Regions from separate parts of the Rhizobium pantanalense genome, predicted to be linked through region 1. Evidence: predicted binding sites of a transcription regulator. Region 1 holds the regulator's gene; each other region holds the start of a gene.

Region 1 (3,103 bases):
GGAAACGCGACAGCGGAGACAGGGCATGAATTGGACAGACGAACGCGTCGAGAAGCTGAAAAAGCTATGGTCCGAAGGGTTGAGCGCCAGCCAGATCGCTGCGCAGCTCGGTGGCGTGAGCCGTAATGCCGTCATCGGCAAGGTGCACCGCCTGAACCTTCCTGGCCGAGCGAAGGCGGGCGGCACGGCAACCGCGGCGCGCACGCCGAAGCGCAGCGCAGCAGCACCCCGCACCGCAACCTACGGATCGCGCGTTGCCACCCGTACGGTCGTCGCCCGCCAGCAGGGCGCAACCATGCTGAAGGAAGAGATCGAGGTCGATTCCGTCAATGAAATCCAGTATCGTCCGGCATCGAACGTCGTCGTTCCGATCTCTCGCCGCCTCGGCCTGACGGAACTGACGGAGCGCACCTGCAAGTGGCCGGTCGGCGACCCGCTGAAGGACGACTTCCACTTCTGCGGCAATGACAGCCCGGATTCTTCGCCGTACTGCACCTATCATCAGCGCATGGCATACCAGCCGGTGCATGACCGCCGTCGCAACAACGGCTGAAAGTCACAGCAAGACAATGAGAAACGGGCCCATCGAGGCCCGTTTTTCTATTTCCGCCGCTATTTAAAGCACGTCACGATCTTTCAGATTCGCTTCCCGTGCTTTAGGTTTTCCGTCTGGCGCATGTCGTTCTCGCAAAACCGCTACGCACTTTTGCGCGACATGCTTTAGTGATACCCGAGCGGCAAACCGCTCAGGTTTCCATGGAATAGCCCGCGCCGCGAACGGTGCGGATGACATCCTGCATATTGGAGAAATTGAGCGCCTTGCGCAGGCGGCCGACATGGACGTCGACAGTGCGTTCGTCGACGTAGATATCGTGACCCCATACGCCGTCGAGCAGCTGCGAGCGCGAGAAGACGCGGCCGGGCGAGGACATCAGGAATTCCAGCAGGCGGAATTCCGTCGGCCCCAGCCGTACTTCGCGGCTCTTGCGGTGGACGCGATGGGTTTCTCGGTCCAGCTCGATATCGCCGCAGCGCAGCACCGTGGAGAGAACCTCCGGGCGGGCACGCCGCAGCATCGCCTTGACGCGAGCCATCAGCTCCGGCGTCGAGAACGGCTTGACGACATAATCGTCCGCGCCGGTCGAAAGCCCACGCACGCGCTCGCTTTCCTCGCCGCGGGCCGTCAGCATGATGATCGGCAGTCGCTCCGTCTCCGGCCGCATACGCAGCCGGCGGCAGAGCTCGATGCCCGATACGCCGGGGAGCATCCAGTCGAGGATCAGGAGATCGGGGATGCGCTCCTGGAGACGCAGCTCGGCCTCATCGCCTCTGAGGATCGTGTCGACCTCGAAGCCTTCGGCCTCAAGATTGTAGCGCAGCAGAACGCTGAGCGCTTCCTCGTCTTCTACAACAGCAACTCTCGGAACCATGCGCCTATGGTCTCCTTTCTTCGCTTCCAGATTATTCCGTCACTGCGCCGACGGTATTGGCGGTATCGTCCTTCGGGCGCTCGCCTTCGGGCTGAGCACCTGTCGCCATGTAATAGATCGTCTCGGCGATATTGGTGGCGTGGTCGCCGATGCGCTCGATGTTCTTGGCGCAGAAGAGAAGATGCGTGCAGGTGGTGATGTTGCGCGGATCTTCCATCATGTAGGTCAGCATCTCGCGGAAGAGCGAGGTGTACATGGCGTCGATTTCCTCGTCACGTTCGCGGATCGACACCGCCTTATCGGGCGAGCGGGTCGCGTAGACATCGAGAACTTCCTTGAGCTGGCTCAGCGCCAGTTCGGAGAGATGCTCGATGCCGCGGGCGAGACGGCGGGGGACGCCAGTGCCCTGCACGGCGATGACGCGCTTTGCGGTGTTCTTTCCGAGATCGCCGACGCGCTCCAGGTCAGAAGCGATGCGGATCGATCCCATGATTTCGCGAAGGTCGGCTGCCATCGGCTGGCGGCGGGCGATGGTGACGATCGCCTTGTCACCGACTTCGCGCTCGGCATGGTCGAGAACCACGTCGTCGGAGATGACTTTCTGGGCCAGAGCCGCGTCGCTGTTGACGAGAGCGCGTACGCTGTCGCTAACCATCTGCTCGGCCAGGCCGCCCATTTCAGCAATGCGGCGCGTCAGGAACTTCAGGTCTTCGTCATAGGCTGACAGAATGTGAGTGGAGACCATTTTTCTATCCTCAAAGTGAACTGTGTGAAAGGAGCCGCGCGCCTGCCATCATCAACCAAAACGGCCCATGATGTAATCCTGCGTGCGGAAATCGTCGGGATTGGTGAACATCTTATCGGTGTCGTTCTCCTCGACCAGGTGGCCGAGATGAAACATTGCGGTACGCTGCGAGACGCGGGCTGCCTGCTGCATGGAATGCGTCACGATGACGATGGTGAAATTCTCCCGCAGCTCGTGGATGAGATCCTCGACCTTGGCGGTCGCGATCGGATCGAGCGCCGAGCACGGCTCGTCCATCAGGATGACCTCCGGGCTGACGGCAACGGCGCGCGCGATGCACAGACGCTGCTGCTGACCGCCCGACAAGCTCGTGCCGGCGTCATGGAGGCGATCCTTCACCTCACCCCAGAGACCGGCCTTCTGCAGGCTTGTTTCGACGATATGCTGGAGATCGGCCTTTGAGCGATGCAGGCCATGGATGCGCGGACCGTAGGCGACGTTCTCATAGATGGACTTCGGAAACGGGTTGGGCTTCTGGAAGACCATGCCGACGCGCGCGCGCAATTCCACCACGTCAATGCTGTCGTCGTAGACATCCTGATCGTCGAGCGTGATCTTGCCGGTGACGCGGCAAGTCTCGATCGTATCGTTCATGCGGTTGAGGCAGCGCAGGAAGGTGGACTTGCCGCAGCCTGAAGGGCCGATCAGAGCCGTGACCGTATTGGCGCGGATCTTCAGATTGACGTCGAAGAGCGCCCGCTTGTGGCCGTAATAGACCGAAACATCCTGGCCGATCATCTTGTAGGGGATCGTCGTCATCTTCTTGGCCAAGGCTCTTTCGCTGGCGGCTTCCGTCATCATGTTCATTTCGTGCGCCCTCCCTTACCAGCGCCGCTCGAAGCGGCGGCGCAGCAGGATGGCGCCGATG
Region 2 (3,103 bases), on a different contig from region 1:
GGCATGACGCCCGAGGAATACAGGCAGAAATGGGGACTTGCTCCCAACTATCCGATGGTTGCGCAGAATTACGCCAACCGTCGCTCGGAACTTGCCAAGATTTCCGGCCTCGGTGCGAACGGCAACAAGAGGGAAAGCGTCGGCTGAAGCAATTCGCAAACAGGCGCCTCATGCGCTGCTGACGGCTCGACTTCGATGCTCCGTGGGAATGCAGGCGGATTTCGCGAACGCTTTTCATGCGTTTTGCGATGCTTGCTGTAGCGCCGTGTCTGCCGGCGGAATGCTGCAAATAAAAATGGCGCCTCGTCAGGGGCGCCATTGTCTTATCGAGAATGTTTGACGTCTTTATCGCGACGATTAGAAGACCTGGCGCAGCACGATGAACAGCACGAATGCCAATGCGATCGAGGCCGGCAACGTCAGGATCCAGGCCATCAGCATGTTGCGCACGGTCGACCACTGCAGGCCGGAACCGTTGGCCGCCATGGTGCCGGCGACGCCGGAAGACAGGACGTGCGTGGTCGAAACCGGCAGGCCTAGATGGTCGGCAGCACCGATCGTCAGCATGGCGACGACTTCGGCGGCAGCACCCTGGCCATAGGTCAAATGCGTCTTGCCGATCTTTTCGCCGACGGTGACGACGATACGCTTCCAGCCGACCATGGTGCCGAGGCCGAGTGCCAAGGCGACGGCAACCTTCACCCAGAGCGGGATGAACTTGGTCGCGTGATCGACGGCGGCGTGATAGTTGGTCACGGCTTTCAAGTCGTCGGCGCTCATCGGCAGCAGCTTCTGCTTGTCGATGAGCTTCAGCGATTCACCGATCAGGTAGATATCGTTACGAACGTTACCGACAAGCCCGTTTGGCAGCTTCTCGACGCTCGGATAGGCGGCGACCTCAGCGCTCGTGGCATGAATGTATGCTTGAAGAGCCGGCGTCGTCGCGTCCGTCCAGGTCTTGGTCTTGACGGCACTGCTGACGGCGGCCTTGGGATCGGCCGGCGCGGCAACGCCCGGCTTCACGTACTTGCCAAGCACGGTCTCGACCTGCATTGAGGCGGCCTTGTAAGCTTCGAGATAGTTGACATCGGGTGTGCGGTTCAGCGCGAAAGCCGTCGGCACGAGGCCGATGAGGATGAGCATGATGAGGCCCATGCCCTTCTGGCCGTCGTTCGAGCCATGGGCGAAGCTGACACCGGTGCAGGTGAAGATCAGCAGGCCGCGGATCCAGGCTGGCGGCGGCGTATTGCCCTTCGGGGCTTCATAGAGTTCTTTGTTGCGGATCAGCACCTTGGCGACCAGCAGCAATATTGCAGCCATGGCAAAGCCGATGATCGGCGACAGAAGCAGCGACATGCCGACGCTGCTCGCCTGCGACCAGTCGACACCGCTGGTGGCAGAGCCGGCGGGCGCCAGGAACTGGTTGGCGAGGCCGACGCCGATGATCGAGCCGACGAGCGTGTGCGAGCTCGATGCCGGCAGGCCGAGATACCAGGTGCCGAGGTTCCAGATGATGGCGGCCGTCAACAGGGCGAAGACCATCGCCAGACCCGAGCCGGAGCCGACCTGCAGGATGAGTTCGACCGGCAGCAGCGCCAGGATGCCGAAGGCGACGGCGCCTGAAGACGTGAGAACGCCGAGGAAGTTGAAGAAGCCCGACCAGATGACGGCGAATTCCGCCGGCAGCGAGCGCGTATAGATGACGGTTGCCACAGCATTGGCCGTATCGTGGAAACCGTTGACGAATTCGAAGCCGAGCGCGATCAGCAGCGCCAGGCCGAGCAGGATCCACGGAACGGCGGCGGCTTCGGCGAGGTCGCTGCCAAGGGCATAGCCGACATAGGCAAGGCCGGCCAGCACGACGACACCGAAGATCGGCAGAAACCATTTTGCCGAACTACCGGCGCCGTGAATTGGATGGTTGGCATTGCCACCCTCCGAAGTGTTTGAAGCGAGGTCGACCATCCCAAACTCCTTTATGGCAATTGATATCGTTGGTGTAAGCCTCCTTCATGAAACTCTCGTGACGCGCGAGTAGGTTGCGGCTGGCTGCAAATACCGGCAACAATATGCTTTTCGGGCCGTGGTCAGGCGTTTGGTCTGATCTTGATTTCGCCGTCAAATGGCCTTTTTCGGTTCAGCCCGCGTTCATACCTCAGGGGGTTAAATCCCGGATGTAAGGGACTTGGATAGAGGGCCATCAAAATGAGATCGTCCGTGATTGCCATTGCTGCCTTGTTTGGCAGCCTGGTTGTATCTTCGGCAGAGGCAATGCCTATCCCAGCCGTTGGGACAGCGGCCTCAGCGCCGATCGTGAAAGTTGACTATGCCTGCGGTCGTGGCTGGCACCTGACGCGCTGGGGCGAATGCCGCCCCAATCGTTGGGGTCCGCCGCCCCGCCGCTGGGGTTACTACAGGCCGCCACCGCCGCCGCCATGGGGCTGGCACGGCCATCGCCATCATCGCGATGGTTGGCGCGATGACCGTTGGCGCGATCGCCCGCGTTACTGGTAAGATCAGAAACACCGCCGCACTTCGCGGCGGTGTTTTGCTGAGAGCAATTCTAGGAAAAGCGCGACAACAAAGAGCTGGAACGATTCGCGGATTTTGCTGAGAAGCTGACCCGCTCTAAGGCTGAGTTGGGGGCCGTAACGCGCGCGCTGCGAGCCATAGTCCTGCAAGAACGAGCAGGCCGGCCGACAAAATTGCAGCAAGGCTTTTCGCATGAAGCGCTATATCGGCAAGTTTGGGTCGGATGAGATCGGCCGTATTGAAGTTCTCGCCGCTGAATTTGCACAGGACGAGCGAGAGATTGTTGCGCACGAGTACCGCGTCGATATCAGAGACGAGATCGACGACCGATGCCTTCTCCCCTCTCGTGACACGCATCTGCAGCAGCACTGCCTTCGCTGCAGCGAGGTAGGCGTGGGAGCATTCGTTGAATGGGCTTTCCTCGTCGCTGACGCTGCCCGGCATCAGGCCCCATAAGCAATAGGCGCGCTGGATCTGCGCGAAGTTCAGGAGGCGGCGAAAGGTTTCGTCGGTATCCGATATGCTCTCGGCAAGCGAGACTATACGCCCGTAATAGGGAGCGATTACAGCC
Region 3 (3,103 bases), on a different contig from region 1:
AGGGTGATACGTCAGAGCCGCGGTGGAAGACCCATTTTCGCATGGGCGAGCGTAAGACCAATACGAAGACGGAAATCATTGCCGGGATGACGTCCTTCCTGGCGGCGGCCTATCTTCTTGTCGTGATCCCTTCCCTGCTTTCCGCCGGTGGCATCGACCGCGCCGCCGCAACGACGGCAACCATTCTCGTCATCATCGGTGCGACCCTGTTCATGGCGCTCTATGCCAATATGCCCTTCGTGGTGGGGCCGGGCATCGGCGGCTCGGTTCTGGTGGGGCCGACGATGGCCGCCGTGGAGCATATTCCCTGGCAGACGGGCCTTGCGATTTCCTTCTGGTCGAGCGTCATCTTCGTTCTGCTGACGGTGCTTGGCGTGCGTCAGGTCATCGCCCGTATGGTTCCAGCCCAGATCAAGCTTGGCCTGGGCGCGGCGATCGGATTGTTCATCGCGCTTCTCGGCTTCAAGAATGCCGGTCTCGTCGACGTCAACGCCAAGAGCCACGCGCTCATGCTCGGCTCGTTCAACTCGGGACAGGCGATCATCGCCGTCTTCGGCATCTTCCTCGCTGTCTTTCTGCGCGGGCGAAAGGTGCCGGGACCGATCCTCTGGGCCATCCTGGGCAGCACGCTGCTCGGCATTCCGCTCGGCGTCACCAAGGTGCCCGCCGCATTCTTCGGAGCGCCGCATGGCATCTCCGAGATCGGCCTTCAACTCGATTTCCTTGGTGCGCTGAGGATAGACTATTTCCCCTATCTCTTTGCCTTCTTCGCATCCGAGTTCTTCTCGACCCTGGGCACGACGCTCGCTGTCGGCGCAAAGGCCGGCCTGGTCGACGAGGAAGGCAACATGGCGGATCTGGGCAAGCCGTTCCTCGTCGATTCAATTGCCGCCACAATCAGTCCGCTGCTCGGCATTCCCTCCGCCACGGCGCTGGTCGAGAGCGCCACCGGCGCGGAAGCCGGCGGACGCACCGGCTTTGCTTCGCTGGCAACGGCAGCCCTTTTCGCGCTCACTTTGCTTTTTACCCCGATCGCGCTGATGATCCCGGCCGCGGCCACCGCACCCGCCCTGATCCTCGTCGGAATGTCGATGTTCAGCGCGCTGAAGCGTGTCGACCTGGAGAATTTCTCCGACGGTCTTTCCGCTCTGATGATGGTCCTTCTGACCCTGGTCTCCAACAGCTTCGGCACCGGTATTGCCGGAGGACTGCTATTCTACGTCATCGTCAAGGTCTTGTCGGGAGAGGCGAGGCAGGTGTCCATTGGCATGTACCTTCTCGCCATCCCGCTTGCCTATTATTTCTGGACCGTGGCTGCTCACTGAGCGGCCACAAATCCATAAATTCCGCGTCCGTAATCCGGCATGAAGCTGTGGGCCAGCGACCTGACCGCCGATGACCATCGATACGGTTTGGGACGCCCTCTATTCTGTCACATCCATGTCATGAAATACCTCGACACCTCATGCCAAATCAGGAGCGGGTATCGATATGGATTATTTCAGACGTTTCAACTTTCTGTTCGCAACGCCAACCTTCGACAATGAGGATCTGGAAGGTGCCCGCTACAATCAGATCGTCGAGGAAATCGAACGCTCTGGTTTCGAGGTGGTGCGCGCGCGCAATCTCGAAGATGCCGAGATCGCCGTCCAGACCGACGCTGCCATCGGCTGCATGCTGGTCGACTGGGGCAAGAAGGGCCTGGAAGGCAAGACGGCCTCCCTCATCAACCTCATGCGCCGGCGCGGCCTCGAATTCCCGATCATCCTGCTGATCCGGCGCAAGCGCTTCGAGGATGTGCCGGTGGAAGTCCTCGATTTCATCGACGGCTACGTCTTCCTGTCGGAAGAAACGCCGGCCTTCATCGCAAAAAGCCTCATCAGCCGGCTCAAGCAATATGCGGAGACGCTGAAGACGCCTTTCTTCGGCGCGCTGGTCGATTACGCCGAAGAGGGCAATCACCTCTGGACCTGCCCCGGGCACAATGGCGGCATCTTCTATAGCCGCAGCCCCATCGGCCGTGTCTTCATGGAACATCTGGGCGAAGCGGTTTTCCGCGACGACCTTGACAATTCCGTGCTCGATCTCGGCGACCTCCTGACCCATGAGGGGCCTGCGCTTGCCGCGCAAAAGGAAGCGGCCAAGATTTTCGGCGCCGAGAAGACCTATTTCGTGCTGAACGGCACCTCCACATCAAACAAGGTCGCGCTCTCAGCGCTCGTCACCGACGGCGATCTCGTGCTGTTCGACCGCAACAACCACAAGGCCGCCCATCACGGCGCCCTGATGATCTCGGGCGGCATTCCGATCTATCTGCCGACCAGACGCAATCTCTATGGCCTGATCGGTCCGATGGATTTCGCCACCATGGACGAGGACGCGCTGCGCGAGCGCATCCGCACCCATCCGCTGGTGAAGGATCCGGAGGCCTACAAGAAGCCGCGTCCGTTCCGCGTCGCTGTCGTGGAGCAATGCACCTATGATGGCACCATCCACAATGCCGAGATGATCCTCAAGCGCATCGGGCATCTCTGCGATTACATCCTCTTCGACGAGGCCTGGGCGGGCTTCATGAAGTTTCATCCGCTTTATGCCGGGCGCTTCGCCATGGGGCTTTCCGACCTAGGCCCGGATGCGCCTGGCATCATTGCCACGCAATCCACCCATAAGCAGCTGGCAAGCTTCTCGCAGGCCTCGCAGATCCACATGAAGGATAGGCACATCACCGGCCAGAAACGCCGCGTGGAACACCGTCGCTTCAACGAAAGCTTCATGCAGCACGCCTCGACCTCGCCCTTCTATCCGCTGTTTGCCTCGCTGGACGTCGGCGCGCAGATGATGAAGGGCCGTTCGGGCGAAGTGCTTTGGGACGACACGATCCGGCTCGGCATCGAGCTGCGCAAGAAAATCCGCGCCGTGCGCCGCGAATTCGAGGAGAAGGAGCATCGCCCGGAACGCCGCTGGTTCTTCGAGCCCTTCGTGCCGGATCGGGTCACGATCCCGGATGTGTCAAGCCCCGGCGCCGTGCACGACGTGCCGTGGGAAAGCGTCGCGACCGACCAGCTCGCCACCAATCCCGCCTTCTGGCACCTGACGCCCGATG
Region 4 (3,103 bases), on a different contig from region 1:
GCGCGCAGCACGCGCTCATCTTCGCCTTCGGAAAAGACGACGCGCTTGCGCTCGGCTATCTTCGCAGCCGCAAAGATCGGCTTCATCACGAAGCCCGAGCGGAAGACGAAGCGGTTGAGCTCGTCCATGTAGGCGTCGAAATCCTTGATTGGGCGCAGGGCGACGCCGCTGTCTGCGGCTGCCTTCGCCACAGCTGGCGCAATGCGCAGGATCAGGCGCGGGTCGAAGGGCGAGGGGATCAGGTAATTGGGCCCGAAGACCGGAGTTTCACCGGTATAGGCGCGAGCGGCGACATCGGAAGGTTCTTCGCGAGCAAGCGCGGCGATGGCCCGCACGGCGGCCATCTTCATCTCTTCGTTGATCGTCTTGGCGCCGCAATCGAGCGCGCCGCGGAAGATATAGGGGAAGCAGAGGACGTTGTTGACCTGGTTCGGGAAGTCCGAGCGGCCGGTGCAGATCATCGCATCGGGGCGGGCGGCACGGGCGAGATCCGGCATGATTTCCGGCGTCGGGTTGGCGAGCGCCATGATCAGCGGCTTTTCGGCCATCTGCGCCAGCAGTTCGGGCTTCAGCACGCCGGCGGCGGACAGGCCGAGAAAGACGTCGGCGCCCGGAATGGATTCAGCAAGCACGCGCTTGTCGCTGTCCTGGGCGTAGACGGATTTCCACTCGTCCATCAGGACGTTGCGGTCCTTGTAGACCAAGCCTTCGATATCGTGGACCCAGATGTTTTCGCGCTTGGCGCCGAGAATGACAAGCAGGTTGAGGCAGGCGAGTGCGGCCGCACCCGCGCCGGAGGCGACGATCTTGACTTCTTCGATCTTCTTGCCGGCCAGTTCCAGTCCGTTGAGGATGGCGGCGGCGACGATGATGGCGGTGCCGTGCTGATCGTCGTGAAAGACCGGAATTTCCATCTTCTCGCGCAGGCGGCGCTCGACGTCAAAGCATTCCGGCGCCTTGATGTCTTCCAGATTGATGCCGCCGAAGGTCGGCTCGAGCGCCGAAATGGTATTGACCATCTCATCGACCGTCGGTGCTGCGATTTCGATGTCGAAGACGTCGATGCCGGCGAATTTCTTGAAGAGAACGGCCTTGCCTTCCATGACGGGCTTCGAAGCGAGCGGGCCGATATTGCCGAGCCCGAGCACTGCCGAACCGTTCGAAATGACTGCTACGAGATTGGCGCGGGACGTATAGTCGGCTGCCGTCTCGGGGTTGTCGCGGATGGCGATGCAGGGCGCAGCGACGCCAGGGGAATAGGCGAGTGCCAGATCACGCTGATTGCCCAGCGGTTTGGTCGCCTGAATTTCGAGCTTGCCGGGGCGTGGATAACGATGGAAATAAAGCGCTTGCTCGTCGAAGTTTCCGCTCGCCATGTTCTTGGCTGCTTTCGAAGTGTCGTTCGTATCCAACTTGCGTCTCCATTCCTGCCTGCGCTTTGAGTCTTCTGCATACATCAATCGCTTCGCCTTCACAGTATGGAATTGAGGTCACAAGGCGTTTTTGTCGTGGCAAAACTGAATTGCCGTTTTTGCAATGATCGCGCGATATCCCCTTCCGCAAAAAGGTTGCGATCGCGTCATCTTTGTAAGAATGGCGTGAAGGTGCACGGATGGACGGCTTATGCAAGTGGCGCGGCGCGGGCCATGTTTCGCCTTGGTATCGCCAGCTTTACAAGCGATCGTCCTGACCTCGCAGTCGCCCCGAGACTCGGTTGAACCTTGCCGCCGGGCCGCCAAGCACAGGGTTTGTCATCTTCCTGAAACACGAGTCTGGTTTTGGAATAGCCAAGGTAGGATAGGGCACGGACATAAAGTTCGTGAATGAAAACATGGACCCCCGGCATTTCCGAACGCTATTCATTTCTGACGTGCACCTCGGCTCGAAGGCCGCCAAGGCGGATTACCTGCTCGATTTTCTCCGTTATCACGAGGCCGATACCATCTTCCTGGTCGGCGACATCGTTGATGGCTGGCGGCTGAAGCGAAACTGGTACTGGCCCCAGGATTGCAACGACGTCGTACAGAAGCTCCTGCGCAAGGCGCGCAAGGGTACGCGCATCGTCTATATCCCCGGCAATCACGACGAATTCCTGCGTGACTTCCCCGGAATGCACTTCGGCGGTATCGAGGTGGCACAGCGCGCCATGCACGAAACGGCCGACGGCAAGAAATATCTCGTGCTGCATGGCGATGAATTCGACGTCGTCGTCCGCAATGCCCGCCTGCTCGCCTATCTCGGCGACTGGGCCTATGACATGGCCATCCTGATCAATGTCGGCCTTGCTGCGGTGCGCCGCCGCCTGAACATGCCCTATTGGTCCTTCTCGGCCTGGGCGAAGCTGCAGGTCAAGCACGCCGTCAATTTCATCGGCGAGTTTCAGCGTGTCGTCGCCGAAGAGGCCAAGCGTAACGATGCCGATGGTGTCATCTGCGGGCACATCCACCATGCGGTCATTGAGGATCTCGACGGCGTGCGCTACATCAATACCGGCGACTGGGTGGAAAGCTGCACGGCAATCGCCGAGCATGAGGACGGCACGTTCGAGCTGATCACCTGGCGGACTATTCTCGAGACGCAGCCGGTGGATTCTCCGGTCGGAGAATTGCCGCGGCCGATCGGTGCCCAGGCGGCGTAATTCCTACGCCCCTTCACGCAGCCGATAATGGCTTGTCATAATTATTGATCGCTGCGGGACGGCCCTGGCTTCGGATTTTTCCGAAACGTTACGGTTTTGGCCATTTCTCGCCATAGTCGTACTCTCGATAGCATGATAGGGACAAATAAGTTCCCCTTCAGGTCTGTCATGATTCCCGCGATCAAGTCCTTCCAGGGCGAGGGTGCGCCTCCATATTTCCGCTTGCGCACTGCCTTGTCCTACTGCGCTCCGTTGTTCGTCAACGGAATTGCCCTGCCGTTTTTCCCTGTCTGGCTGGCGGGGCTGAATTTCAACGATCACGAGATCGGCCTGGTGCTCGCCATTCCCATGGTGGTGCGCGTCCTCGTGACGCCCATTATCGCGGTGCTCGCCGATCATATGAGCGAGCGGGCCGATGTATTGTTATGGTCGGGTGCCTTGTCACTGCTGACCGCAATCGCGCTT

The links. Region 1 encodes PhoB, which activates phosphate uptake and scavenging genes when phosphate is short. Its sites were predicted from a motif close to TGTCATNNANCTGTCAT; they were not measured.
Region 2: PH558_RS29355 (inorganic phosphate transporter) is a predicted target of PhoB. The motif match lies at 2,013-2,029, and genes of this name have one in related genera.
Region 3: PH558_RS32510 (Orn/Lys/Arg family decarboxylase) is a predicted target of PhoB. The motif match lies at 1,431-1,447, and genes of this name have one in related genera.
Region 4: PH558_RS05545 (UDP-2,3-diacylglucosamine diphosphatase) is a predicted target of PhoB. The motif match lies at 1,750-1,766, and genes of this name have one in related genera.

The regions. Positions count from the first base shown of each region.
Region 1 is NZ_JAQJCH010000003.1:141,575-144,677, forward strand. It holds gene PH558_RS10065 (GcrA family cell cycle regulator) at 26-553, shown strand; gene phoB (phosphate regulon transcriptional regulator PhoB) at 747-1,430, opposite strand; gene phoU (phosphate signaling complex protein PhoU) at 1,462-2,175, opposite strand; gene pstB (phosphate ABC transporter ATP-binding protein PstB) at 2,227-3,042, opposite strand; gene pstA (phosphate ABC transporter permease PstA) at 3,058-3,103, opposite strand, start outside.
Region 2 is NZ_JAQJCH010000014.1:121,854-124,956, reverse strand. It holds gene PH558_RS29360 (Ros/MucR family transcriptional regulator) at 1-147, shown strand, start outside; gene PH558_RS29355 (inorganic phosphate transporter) at 358-1,965, opposite strand; gene PH558_RS29350 (GCG_CRPN prefix-to-repeats domain-containing protein) at 2,206-2,514, shown strand; gene PH558_RS29345 (hypothetical protein) at 2,629-3,103, opposite strand, start outside.
Region 3 is NZ_JAQJCH010000020.1:20,282-23,384, reverse strand. It holds gene PH558_RS32515 (NCS2 family permease) at 1-1,325, shown strand, start outside; gene PH558_RS32510 (Orn/Lys/Arg family decarboxylase) at 1,492-3,103, shown strand, end outside.
Region 4 is NZ_JAQJCH010000001.1:1,164,334-1,167,436, forward strand. It holds gene PH558_RS05540 (NADP-dependent malic enzyme) at 1-1,376, opposite strand, end outside; gene PH558_RS05545 (UDP-2,3-diacylglucosamine diphosphatase) at 1,832-2,638, shown strand; gene PH558_RS05550 (MFS transporter) at 2,807-3,103, shown strand, end outside.